Regions from separate parts of the Flavobacterium glucosi genome, predicted to be linked through region 1. Evidence: riboswitches for the same ligand, from Rfam matches in the RefSeq annotation. Region 1 holds a riboswitch; the other holds the start of a gene.
The links. A riboswitch is a leader RNA that binds a small molecule or an ion and turns the genes downstream of it on or off. The one in region 1 is predicted to bind S-adenosylmethionine.

Region 1 (5,325 bases):
TCACCGATATTAACCAACTAGCTGAAGGTTTTGTTTTCTCCAATTACAATAGTCTGACTAAAGGATACCGACTTTTAGAAAATGCTACCGCCCAAGTACATTCGTTGCGTTACTTTAAATACAATATGTTTAATTTTGAGAACATTACCGCTTTTGCTTCGTATTCTAAAAGATTCGATGCCATAAAAACCAGAGCCGTTTTCAATGGAGTGAATCAAACGTCATCTCCATTTAATTCTGATTTTGCAGATGAAACCTTGTCCGGAAATGGTTCTTATGGACGTTCTTTTCTGAAGAATTACAAAGCCTCTTTAGGAGCGAATCTAAATTGGTCAAAATTCAATAACATTCAGAACAATATATTGTCTACAAACGAAAGTTTTACCCAAAGCTATACTTTGAAAGCATCGACGAATTATAAAAACATGCCTAATTTAGAGTTGGGATATAATATTGTAAATAACGATTATAATAATACTACTTTTTATACAGAAAAGCCTTTTGCGAGACTGGATTATTTCTTTCTGAAGAGCTTTTCATTTGTAACGGAATATGAGTTTTATCATTATTATAACAATACCAAAACGGTCAATAATGAGTATGATTTCTTGAGTGCCAGTTTGATTTATCAAAAGAAAGGGAGCAAGTTAGAATATAAAGTAAGCGGAACTAATTTATTGAACACCATCTCATTAAACGATGATAATTTCAGTCAGTTTGCCACCAGAACCTCACAATATACCGTTCAGCCACGCTATGTAATTTTTTCTTTAAAGTATAATTTATAGGAGCTAATCCGGCTGTACATTTCAATCTTTGCTGAAAAAGATTATTTTTCTAAATAAATAAAGGAGCTTCCGATGGTCGCTCTTTTTTTATAAGAAAAAATGAATCTTTTTTCAGCAAAGGATTTCCATTCCATCAGGGCTAAAAAAACCCGCAATCCAATCGAATTGCGGGTTTAAATATAAAATGGTAACGGATTAAAGTCCAAATGCTGTTTTAACTTGGTCTACGAAATCTAATTTTTCCCAAGTAAACAATTCAACAGTAACTGTTTTTTCATTTCCACCTGGAGCAGAAAAAGTTTTAGTTACCGTTTCTGGCGTACGTCCCATGTGCCCGTAAGCAGCAGTTTCACTGTAAATAGGATTTCTTAATTTTAAACGTTGTTCAATAAAGTAAGGTCGCATGTCAAAAATAGCTTCTACTTTCTTGGCAATTTCACCATTAGTCAAATTCACTTTTGATGTTCCGTACGTATCGATAAAAATACCCATTGGTTTTGCTACTCCAATTGCGTAAGAAACCTGTACTAAAATCTCGTCAGCAACTCCCGCTGCAACTAAGTTTTTAGCGATATGACGGGTTGCATAAGCCGCACTTCTGTCCACTTTACTTGGATCTTTTCCAGAGAACGCACCGCCACCATGAGCGCCTTTTCCACCGTAAGTATCCACAATGATTTTTCTTCCTGTTAAGCCAGTATCTCCGTGTGGTCCTCCAATTACGAATTTCCCGGTTGGGTTGATATGGTAATGGATTGCATCGTTGAATAAATGAGCATGTGCCGGATTTTTAGCAATGATCCTTGGAATCAATATTTCGATGATGTCTTTTTTGATTTTTGCAAGCATTGTTGCTTCTTCATCAAAATCATCGTGTTGTGTTGAGATTACAATAGCTTCAATACGAGTTGGCTTGTTGTCATCGCTGTATTCTAAAGTTACTTGTGATTTTGCATCTGGACGCAAATACGTAATTTCGTTATTTTCACGTCTTAAAATAGCTAACTCCTTCAATAATTTATGAGATAAATCAAGTGCCAATGGCATGTAATTGTCCGTTTCATTAGTAGCGTAACCAAACATCATTCCTTGGTCACCAGCGCCTTGTTCTTCAGGATTTTTTCTGTCAACGCCTTGATTGATATCAGCAGATTGTTCGTGAATAGCCGAAAGAATTCCACAAGAATTAGCTTCAAACATGTATTCGCTTTTAGTGTATCCAATTTTCTTGATTACATCACGAGCGATTTGTTGTACGTCTAAATAGGTGTTTGATTTTACTTCACCAGCCAAAATTACCTGGCCAGTAGTTACTAAAGTTTCGCAAGCTACTTTTGAGTCAGCATCAAATGCCAAAAAATTATCAATTAATGCATCCGAAATTTGATCTGCAATTTTGTCTGGATGTCCTTCGCTTACAGATTCTGACGTAAATAAATAGGCCATAATAATTATTATTTTAAAATTAAGCGAGAAAAAATAATTGCTGAAAAGGACTAAAGAAGAGTTTCTGCTTTAGCATTTTTCTACTGAAAAAATTTCAGTATCCATAATGAATTGATTTCATTATGAAGAGGTTGCAATCAGTTCAAATTTTTCCTCTTGTATTCGAGTGCAAATGTATGAAACCATTTTGAATTGCAAATTAATCTTAACTTTTTTTTGCTTATAAATCTTTTCATCTACTTATATAAATATAAAACGAAATCTTGAGTTTGTTTTTCTTTGTATTTTTTTAAACTTATTTGGAAAATTCAAAAATAGTTAGCATATTTGTTATAACAAAAAAGGAAAGATGAAATTTAATGTGTGTAATATGTATAAAGCCATTCAGGAAAAGTCCTGTGGGTCGTCTATTGCTTAAATTTAAATTAAAATTTATATAGCAAAAGCCTCCCAAGAAAATGGGAGGCTTTTTTTTTGAACTCTATTTCGCTTAAAACAAAACAATATTAATTATAGAATGAATAACCTAAAAATCCAGAATACAAATAATTGTAAAGTCAAAAATATGATTTGCGCCAATGCCATTATGGGCGTTCGTGTCTGTTGATTCCAAAAGTATAAGTTATAACACAACTTAAAAAACCCTTTTGGATACGCATCTAAAAGGGTTTTTTCATTGAGATCAGTTGCAAGCATAAAACATTTCAGAATTCAAAACAATTTAAAACAAAACTAACATCGTAAATTCAATTATCATGAGCACATCAAAACATTTCCCAAAGACATTACGGTTGCTAAAAGGCTTTACTTTCAGAACCAAAACAGAGAAGGAAAGCGATTCAAAAAATGAATTGACCAATCCAAGATTTGAAATATCAAAAAATGATCCTTCGGCACAAAAAAAAGTACCAAATTCATTACTGTTCCAAATGTATTCAAAAGAAAATGAAGAACTTTTTATTTAAGGAACCCGAATTTATTTTCGGTTATGAGATCTTTAAAGGGATCTTTAAAATTGTTATTTTGACAAGGTAAGAACTGTATTTAGTTTAGGATACTTTGTCAAAATAACATTTGTATGTTTATTGTTTTCAGGTTTTTATTTAAACCAAATAAAAAAATTGATTGCACATAAAAATTTGGTTGTTACAAAAAATAGTGCTTAATTTGCAATTATAAGTTCAAAAACGTATTGAAATGTTATAAAGAAAGGCAGAGGGATTAGACCCGATGAAGCCTTAGCAACCCTTCGATTTATCGAAGAAGGTGCTGCATTCTACCTTTATTCTGAATTATTTCAGAATTTAAAGGAAAGATAACACAAAGAATTCTTCTAGTTCACTTCTAGCTTTCTTTCTAATATTTCCAGACACAAATCAAAAATCATAAAAGATTTGAAATTGGAAAATAAACCAACATCTATTACCGTACAAAATTTCACCACCGAGAGTGGGGCTTTTTATGCTACCTTAAACTTAAGTTTTCAAGTTTTTGGACCGGCTTTAAATACTGCTCCTATCGTTTTGGTCAATCATGCCTTAACCGGAAATTCCCAAGTTGTGGGCGATAACGGTTGGTGGAATGATTTAATTGGAGAACACAAAACCATCGATACTAATACATATACAATACTGGCTTTTAATGTTCCCGGAAATGGTTTTGATGATGTTATCATTGAAAATTATTCGGATTTTAATACCAGAGATATTGCCAAAATTTTTATTGAAGGCATTCATTTTCTTAAAATCAAACAGCTTTATGCTATTATTGGCGGTTCCGTTGGTGGAGGAATTGCTTGGGAAATGGTAGCTTTAAAATCAAAAATCACGCAACATTTAATTCCTATTGCAACGGATTGGAAATCGACGGATTGGTTAATTGCCAATTGTTTTTTGCAGGAACAAATTCTGAAAAATTCATCAAAACCTATTGAAGACGCTCGAATTCATGCCATGCTTTGCTACCGAACTCCAGAATCTTTTGCGGCAAAATTCCAGAGAACGACCAATGCTGAATTAGCCATTTTTAATGTGGAAAGCTGGTTGGGGCATCATGGCAAAAAATTACAAAAACGTTTTCAAATTTCGTCTTATAAAATGATGAATCAACTATTGAAAACGATAGACATTACCAGAAACAGCGATTCATTTGAAGAAATAACGTCAAAAATTGAAGCTGATATTCATATCATCGGAATCAATTCAGACTTGTTTTTTACTGCAAATGAAAATAAAGCAACTTACAAGGAATTAAAAAAATATAAAAATAATGTCACCTATCAAGAAATTGTTTCCATTCACGGACACGACGCTTTTTTGATAGAATACAAACAATTAGACAATTTGCTTGCTGCTATTTTTTAGAGGCAACACAACACAACACATAAAATGAAAATATTAAAATTTGGAGGTAAATCTTTATCAAATGGCGACGGAATAAATAAGGTTGTTGCAATTATTGCCGATAAAGTAAATCAAGGCGAAGAAATTGCAATTGTGGTTTCGGCTAGAGGAAATGCTACAGATGAATTAGAAGAAATTTTAAGTATTGCTTCTAAAAACGGAGATTACAAACCGCTTTTTGAGGATTTCAAAAAATACCAACAAGACGATTACCAAGAAGTGGATTTGTCTGAGGAATTCAATGTTTTGGAAAAATTATTCGAAGGTGTAAGCTTAATTGGCGATTACAGCAATAAAATTAAAGACCAGATTTTGTCGAAAGGAGAATTACTTTCTGCAAAATTACTGACGGCTATTTTAGTTGAAAAGGGAATAAATGCCCGTTTTGCCGATACTCGAGAATTGATAAAAACCGATTCTAAATTTGGCGATGCGCAACCTTTGGAACAAATTTCAAAGAAAAATATAATCAATTATTTCAAGCAGAATAACGGAACAACTGTGAACATTATCACAGGATTTATTGGTTCTAACAATAATAATGACACAACTACTTTAGGGAGAAACGGCAGTAATTATACAGCTTCGTTGATTGCGAATTATTTAAATGCAGAAGAATTACAGAATTATACGCACGTAGACGGAATTTATACCGCTAATCCTGATTTAGTGGTTGATGCAAAGAAAAT
Region 2 (5,325 bases), on a different contig from region 1:
CTTTTCCAATTCCGCGACTCGCACCAGTAATTATGGCAACTTTTCCTTCTAATAATTTCATATTCTATCGTTCGTTTGTATTTTTTTTATAAGACAAATATAACAATTCAATTCAAAAATTTTATGTCTAAAGCTTAAACTTTCAAAAATCTATGCATCCATTTATCCCAAAAATTACTGTAAATAGCAATTAAAGTAACTAAAAACAAAAATAAGAGATACCAAGCGTTACTGAGTAAATCTAAGAAATTCAGTTTTCCATTGGCAAAACTTAAAATCAACAAAACTTGAGCGCCATAAGGCAAAATTCCTTGTACAATACAAGCAAAAACATCAAGTAATGTAGCGGTTTTTTTGGAGCTTAAATTATATTCATCATTAATTTCTTTGGCAATGGCACCTGTAATAACAATGGAAACCGTATTATTGGCGATAGCCATATTAGTAAAACTCACTAAAGTTCCAATACCCATTTGAGCCGATTTCTTGTTTTTTATTCTGGATTTAATTTTGTAAATAACAAAATCAATGCCGCCTGCTTTTTCGACCAATGCAGCTAAACCACCCGTAAGCATGGATAACAAGAATATATCGGTCATGCTCGTAAACCCTTCGTATATTTTTTGTGCAAATACTAAAATGGTAAAATCAGCCCCAATAATTCCGATAATTCCTGCTACTACAATTCCGAATATTAAAGTTGTGAAAACATTAATTCCAACTATAGCTAGAATAATCACTAACAAATAAGGCAAAATAGTAATTAGTTCATAGCTGGATTTTGGGAGAGCAACTGCCATAACTTCAGAATTTAATCCTAAATAGAAAAGTAAAAAAATGGTAATTACCGAAGCAGGAAATGCGATGAACAAGTTTATTTTAAATTTATCTTTCATTTCGCATCCTAAAGATTGAGTGGCAGCAATGGTTGTATCGGAAATCATCGATAGATTATCCCCTAACATGGCGCCCCCCAATAAAGAACCTGCAATTAATGCGAGTGGAGAACCACTTTTTTCAGCAAGACTCACGGCTATTGGCCCTAAAGCCACTATAGCACCCACCGAAGTTCCTGTAGCAGTTGAAAGAAAAGAAGCAATCAGGAAAATTCCCAATGGAAAATAAGCCACATCAATATTGTTAATGCCTAAATTCACCACCGAATCGACCCCTCCCATGGCTTTAGTGACAGTGGCAAAAGCACCTGCAAGCAAATAAATCAAACACATTGTGATAATTTTACTCTCGCCACAACCGGAAATCAAAGTATTTACTTTATCCTCTGTAGCTTGTTTGAAAAATAAAAAAGCAGCAATAATCCCTAATAAAACGGCTACTGGAGAAGGAAATGCATAAAAATCATTAAGCCAAATTCCAGCTCCTAAAAAAGTTAAAATAAAAATGAATAACGGAAGTAATGCCAATGCATTTCCTTTTTGTTGAATGTTCTTTGTCATAAATAATGGTATAAAATAAAGCCATTACCACGACAAAAAATATAAACCAAAATATAAAAATGATTAAAACAACATTTTTTCCAAAGGATTTGGCTTATCGTTTTAGCACCTTGCTTGTTGTTGCAGGTTGCTATCCTGTTAAAGGATTCGTGATAACGGGTGCAAAAGTACTTAATTATTTATGAAATATTTTGAATTCCATTCAAAATATTAATAATCCAAAAAAAAGCGCCACATAAAAATGTGGCACAATTATAATTAAGATATTGAAAAACAGACTTTAAATAATTAAAAAGCTACATTCCATTTTGGTAATCTTCCATTTTCGTCAAGGAAATTTTGTAAAACTTGTCCTTCTACAAATGTTGGGATTACTTTAGTCTTATCATTAAATGTTTCGTACCAAACCACTTCAAGCGTGCTGATATCTTCGATTTTCATTTGTGCTGGCCAAGAATATTTTCTTCCAGTTTTTGCAAATTGGTGTCCTTCTACAATTTTATCTTTCAACCCACCATTTTTAATTTTCAAAGTTCCGTTATTTTGAACAGTTCCAGTAGAACCAACCATAATTAACTCTTTTTCATCTCCTACGGAATACACTAAAAACACTCCAGATCCTTCTGACGCATTACAAACTTCTGCTAAACTATCATCAGCAGTAAATGAAAACTGATTGGTAACTTTGAATTTTTTTAACTCTTTGTACATATTATTTTATTTTTATTTAAACTGGCTTTTACAAAAAAACACCCCACAAAATCGTGAGGTCCATTAGAAACCATTCGTTTATGTTTGTTTTTATTAGGATTACATCTGAAAAAACAGATCAATTTAATAAAGTGCAAAGATATTTCTTTAATTCAATTTATAATAAAAAAGCCCCACAAATTGTGAGGCTTTTAAAAATATTTAATTAGAGTTTAGATTAACCTAAAACTTCTTTTACTTTTTTACCAATTTCAGCTGGAGAATCCACTACGTGAATACCACATTCTCTCATGATTTGTTTTTTAGCTTCAGCTGTATCGTCAGATCCACCAACGATTGCACCTGCATGTCCCATTGTACGACCTGCTGGAGCGGTAACTCCTGCAATGAATCCTACAACTGGTTTACGGTTACCATCCGCTTTGATCCAATGAGCCGCATCAGCTTCTAATTGCCCACCTATTTCACCTATCATTACGATACATTCTGTTTCTGGATCGTTCATCAACAATTCAACTGCTTCTTTTGTTGTAGTTCCAATAATTGGGTCTCCACCAATACCAATTGCAGTGGTGATTCCTAATCCTTGTTTTACCACTTGGTCAGCTGCTTCATAGGTTAATGTCCCTGATTTAGAAACAATACCAACAGTTCCTTTTTTGAAAACAAAACCTGGCATAATACCAACTTTAGCTTCACCTGGAGTGATTATTCCTGGGCAGTTAGGTCCTATTAGACGAGCGTTTCTTTCTTTAACGTAACTATTTGCTTTAATCATGTCAGCAACAGGAATTCCTTCAGTAATTGCAATAATTACTTTTATACCTGCATCTGCAGCTTCCATTATTGCATCTGCAGCAAAAGCCGGTGGAACAAAAATGATAGTTGTATCAGCCCCTGCTTGTTCTACAGCATCTTTCACAGTATTAAATACGGGTCTCTCTAAGTGAGTTGTCCCCCCTTTTCCTGGAGTTACACCACCAACAACGTTAGTACCGTACTCAATCATTTGAGAAGCATGGAAAGTTCCTTCACTTCCTGTAAAACCTTGAACAATTATTTTGGAATCTTTATTAACTAAAACACTCATGATATATTTTTTATGTAGTTTTTAAAATTGTTATGCAAAAGTATAAAATAGTAATCAGTAATCAGTATTCAGTATTCAGTTTTTTGACACTAAATTATGATAATTGACTCATTTGATACCCCCGAAATAGTTTATTGTCTTTTATTTGCCAAATCACCATAAAATGCGCTAATAACATTTCTTCTCTAGGATTCTCAATCGTTTTTACAAAATGAGAGTACCGCACCGAAATAGTATCATTTTCACTTACAATATGAGTTATTCTAACCTTTGAACGAACGTAGGCTTTACTCAAATCACTGGAGAGGCTTAGCAAAGAATCATAATCCAATTGGATAAATCCCTTACTGCTATTCCATTCAACGATAACTTCAGGATGCAAAAAATCTTTTATGACTTCACTATCAATGAGCGCATCTGATTTGTAAAATTTCTGAACGATTTCTTTGGCAGACATATTACTTTAGTTTATTAAGAATTTCTGGTATCTTTTTGATATTAGCCAGTTGTTTCAATTTTTCTCTGGATTCTTCAATTGGAGTACCAAAATAAGATTTTCCTCCTTCAACGGATTTTGTAACTCCGGTTTGACCAAGAATAACTGCCTTTGCTCCTATTGTTATCCCGCTAGTGGTTCCTACTTGTCCCCAAATAGTAACTTCGTCTTCAATAATAACACAACCTGCAATTCCGGTTTGTGAAGCAATTAAACATTTTTTTCCAATAACGGTGTCGTGACCTACATGCACTTGATTGTCAATTTTCGTACCTTCTCCAATAGTGGTATCACCAGTAACTCCTTTATCAATCGTACAAAGTGCTCCAATTCCAACATTATCTTTAATGACCACTCTTCCTCCGGAAAGTAATTGATCATATCCTTCAGGACGTTTTTTATAATAAAATGCATCAGCACCCAGAATAGTTCCTGCATGAATAATTACATTATTTCCAATTATAGTATGATCATAAATCGAAACATTAGAATGAATCAAACAATTATTTCCAATAACAACATGATTTCCAACAAACGTATTGGGCTGTATTACAGTCCCTTCACCTATAAAAGCTGAAGTAGCTATTGAAACATTCGAATATTGAAATGGCTTGAAATAGTTCGTTAATTTATTAAAATCTCTAAAAGGGTCTTCAGAAATCAACAATGCTTTTCCATCTGGACACGCTACATTTTTATTAATCAAAACAACAGTCGCAGCAGAATTTAATGCCTTGTCATAATATTTAGGATGATCTACAAAAACAATATCGCCAGATTCAACAACATGAATTTCATTCATTCCAGTCACTGGAAAATTCTTATCACCAACATATTCACAGTCGATGATACTCGCAATTTCTTCTAAAGAGTAAACTTTTTGGAATTTCATTTATTTAGTATTCAGTGTTCAGTAATCAGTGTCCAGTATATCTGATTACTGGACACTAATTACTGTAAACTATTCTTTAACCCGTTCCATGTAAGAACCTGATGCAGTATCAATTTTAATTTTATCTCCTTCATTAATAAACAAAGGGACGTTTACAGTTGCACCCGTTTCAACAGTGGCTGATTTTGTAGCATTTGTAGCAGTATTTCCTTTAATTCCTGGTTCTGCATAAGTCACTTCAAGTATTACAGATGCTGGCATATCTACAGAAAGAGGTAAATCAGTTTCTGTATTAATACTTACCATTACATTTTCTCCTTCTTTTAATAAATCTGGCGAATCTAAAATGTTTTTATTTAAAGTAATTTGTTCGAAAGTCTCTGTATTCATAAAATGAAAATCATCACCTTCAGGATATAAAAATTGAAATTTATGGTTTTCTACTCTAACTTCTTCGATTTTATGACCAGCCGAAAAAGTGTTATCCAATACTTTTCCATTCGTTAAACTTCTCAATTTAGTTCTAACAAAAGCAGGACCTTTTCCTGGTTTTACGTGAAGAAATTCAATGATTTTGTAAATATCGTTGTTGTATTTAATACACAATCCGTTTTTAATATCTGATGTAGATGCCATTATATTTTTTATTTTTATTAATATTTTATTTTGTGATAACTGA

Region 2: linked by a shared signal. The riboswitch ahead of ACNQGD_RS06240 (Na+/H+ antiporter NhaC family protein) and the one ahead of ACNQGD_RS13625 (alpha/beta fold hydrolase) in region 1 are both predicted to bind S-adenosylmethionine.

What each region holds. Positions count from the first base shown of each region.
Region 1 is NZ_JBLVPK010000008.1:74,782-80,106, forward strand. Features, by position in the region: gene ACNQGD_RS13610 (carboxypeptidase-like regulatory domain-containing protein) at 1-788, shown strand, start outside; gene metK (methionine adenosyltransferase) at 984-2,234, opposite strand; gene ACNQGD_RS13620 (hypothetical protein) at 2,990-3,199, shown strand; SAM riboswitch class I at 3,432-3,556, shown strand; gene ACNQGD_RS13625 (alpha/beta fold hydrolase) at 3,635-4,597, shown strand; gene thrA (bifunctional aspartate kinase/homoserine dehydrogenase I) at 4,622-5,325, shown strand, end outside.
Region 2 is NZ_JBLVPK010000003.1:85,108-90,432, reverse strand. Features, by position in the region: gene fabG (3-oxoacyl-[acyl-carrier-protein] reductase) at 1-61, opposite strand, end outside; gene ACNQGD_RS06240 (Na+/H+ antiporter NhaC family protein) at 135-1,457, opposite strand; SAM-I-IV-variant riboswitch at 1,522-1,618, opposite strand; gene ACNQGD_RS06235 (hypothetical protein) at 1,746-2,168, opposite strand; gene sucD (succinate--CoA ligase subunit alpha) at 2,386-3,258, opposite strand; gene ACNQGD_RS06225 (nuclear transport factor 2 family protein) at 3,353-3,715, opposite strand; gene ACNQGD_RS06220 (UDP-3-O-(3-hydroxymyristoyl)glucosamine N-acyltransferase) at 3,717-4,646, opposite strand; gene efp (elongation factor P) at 4,716-5,282, opposite strand.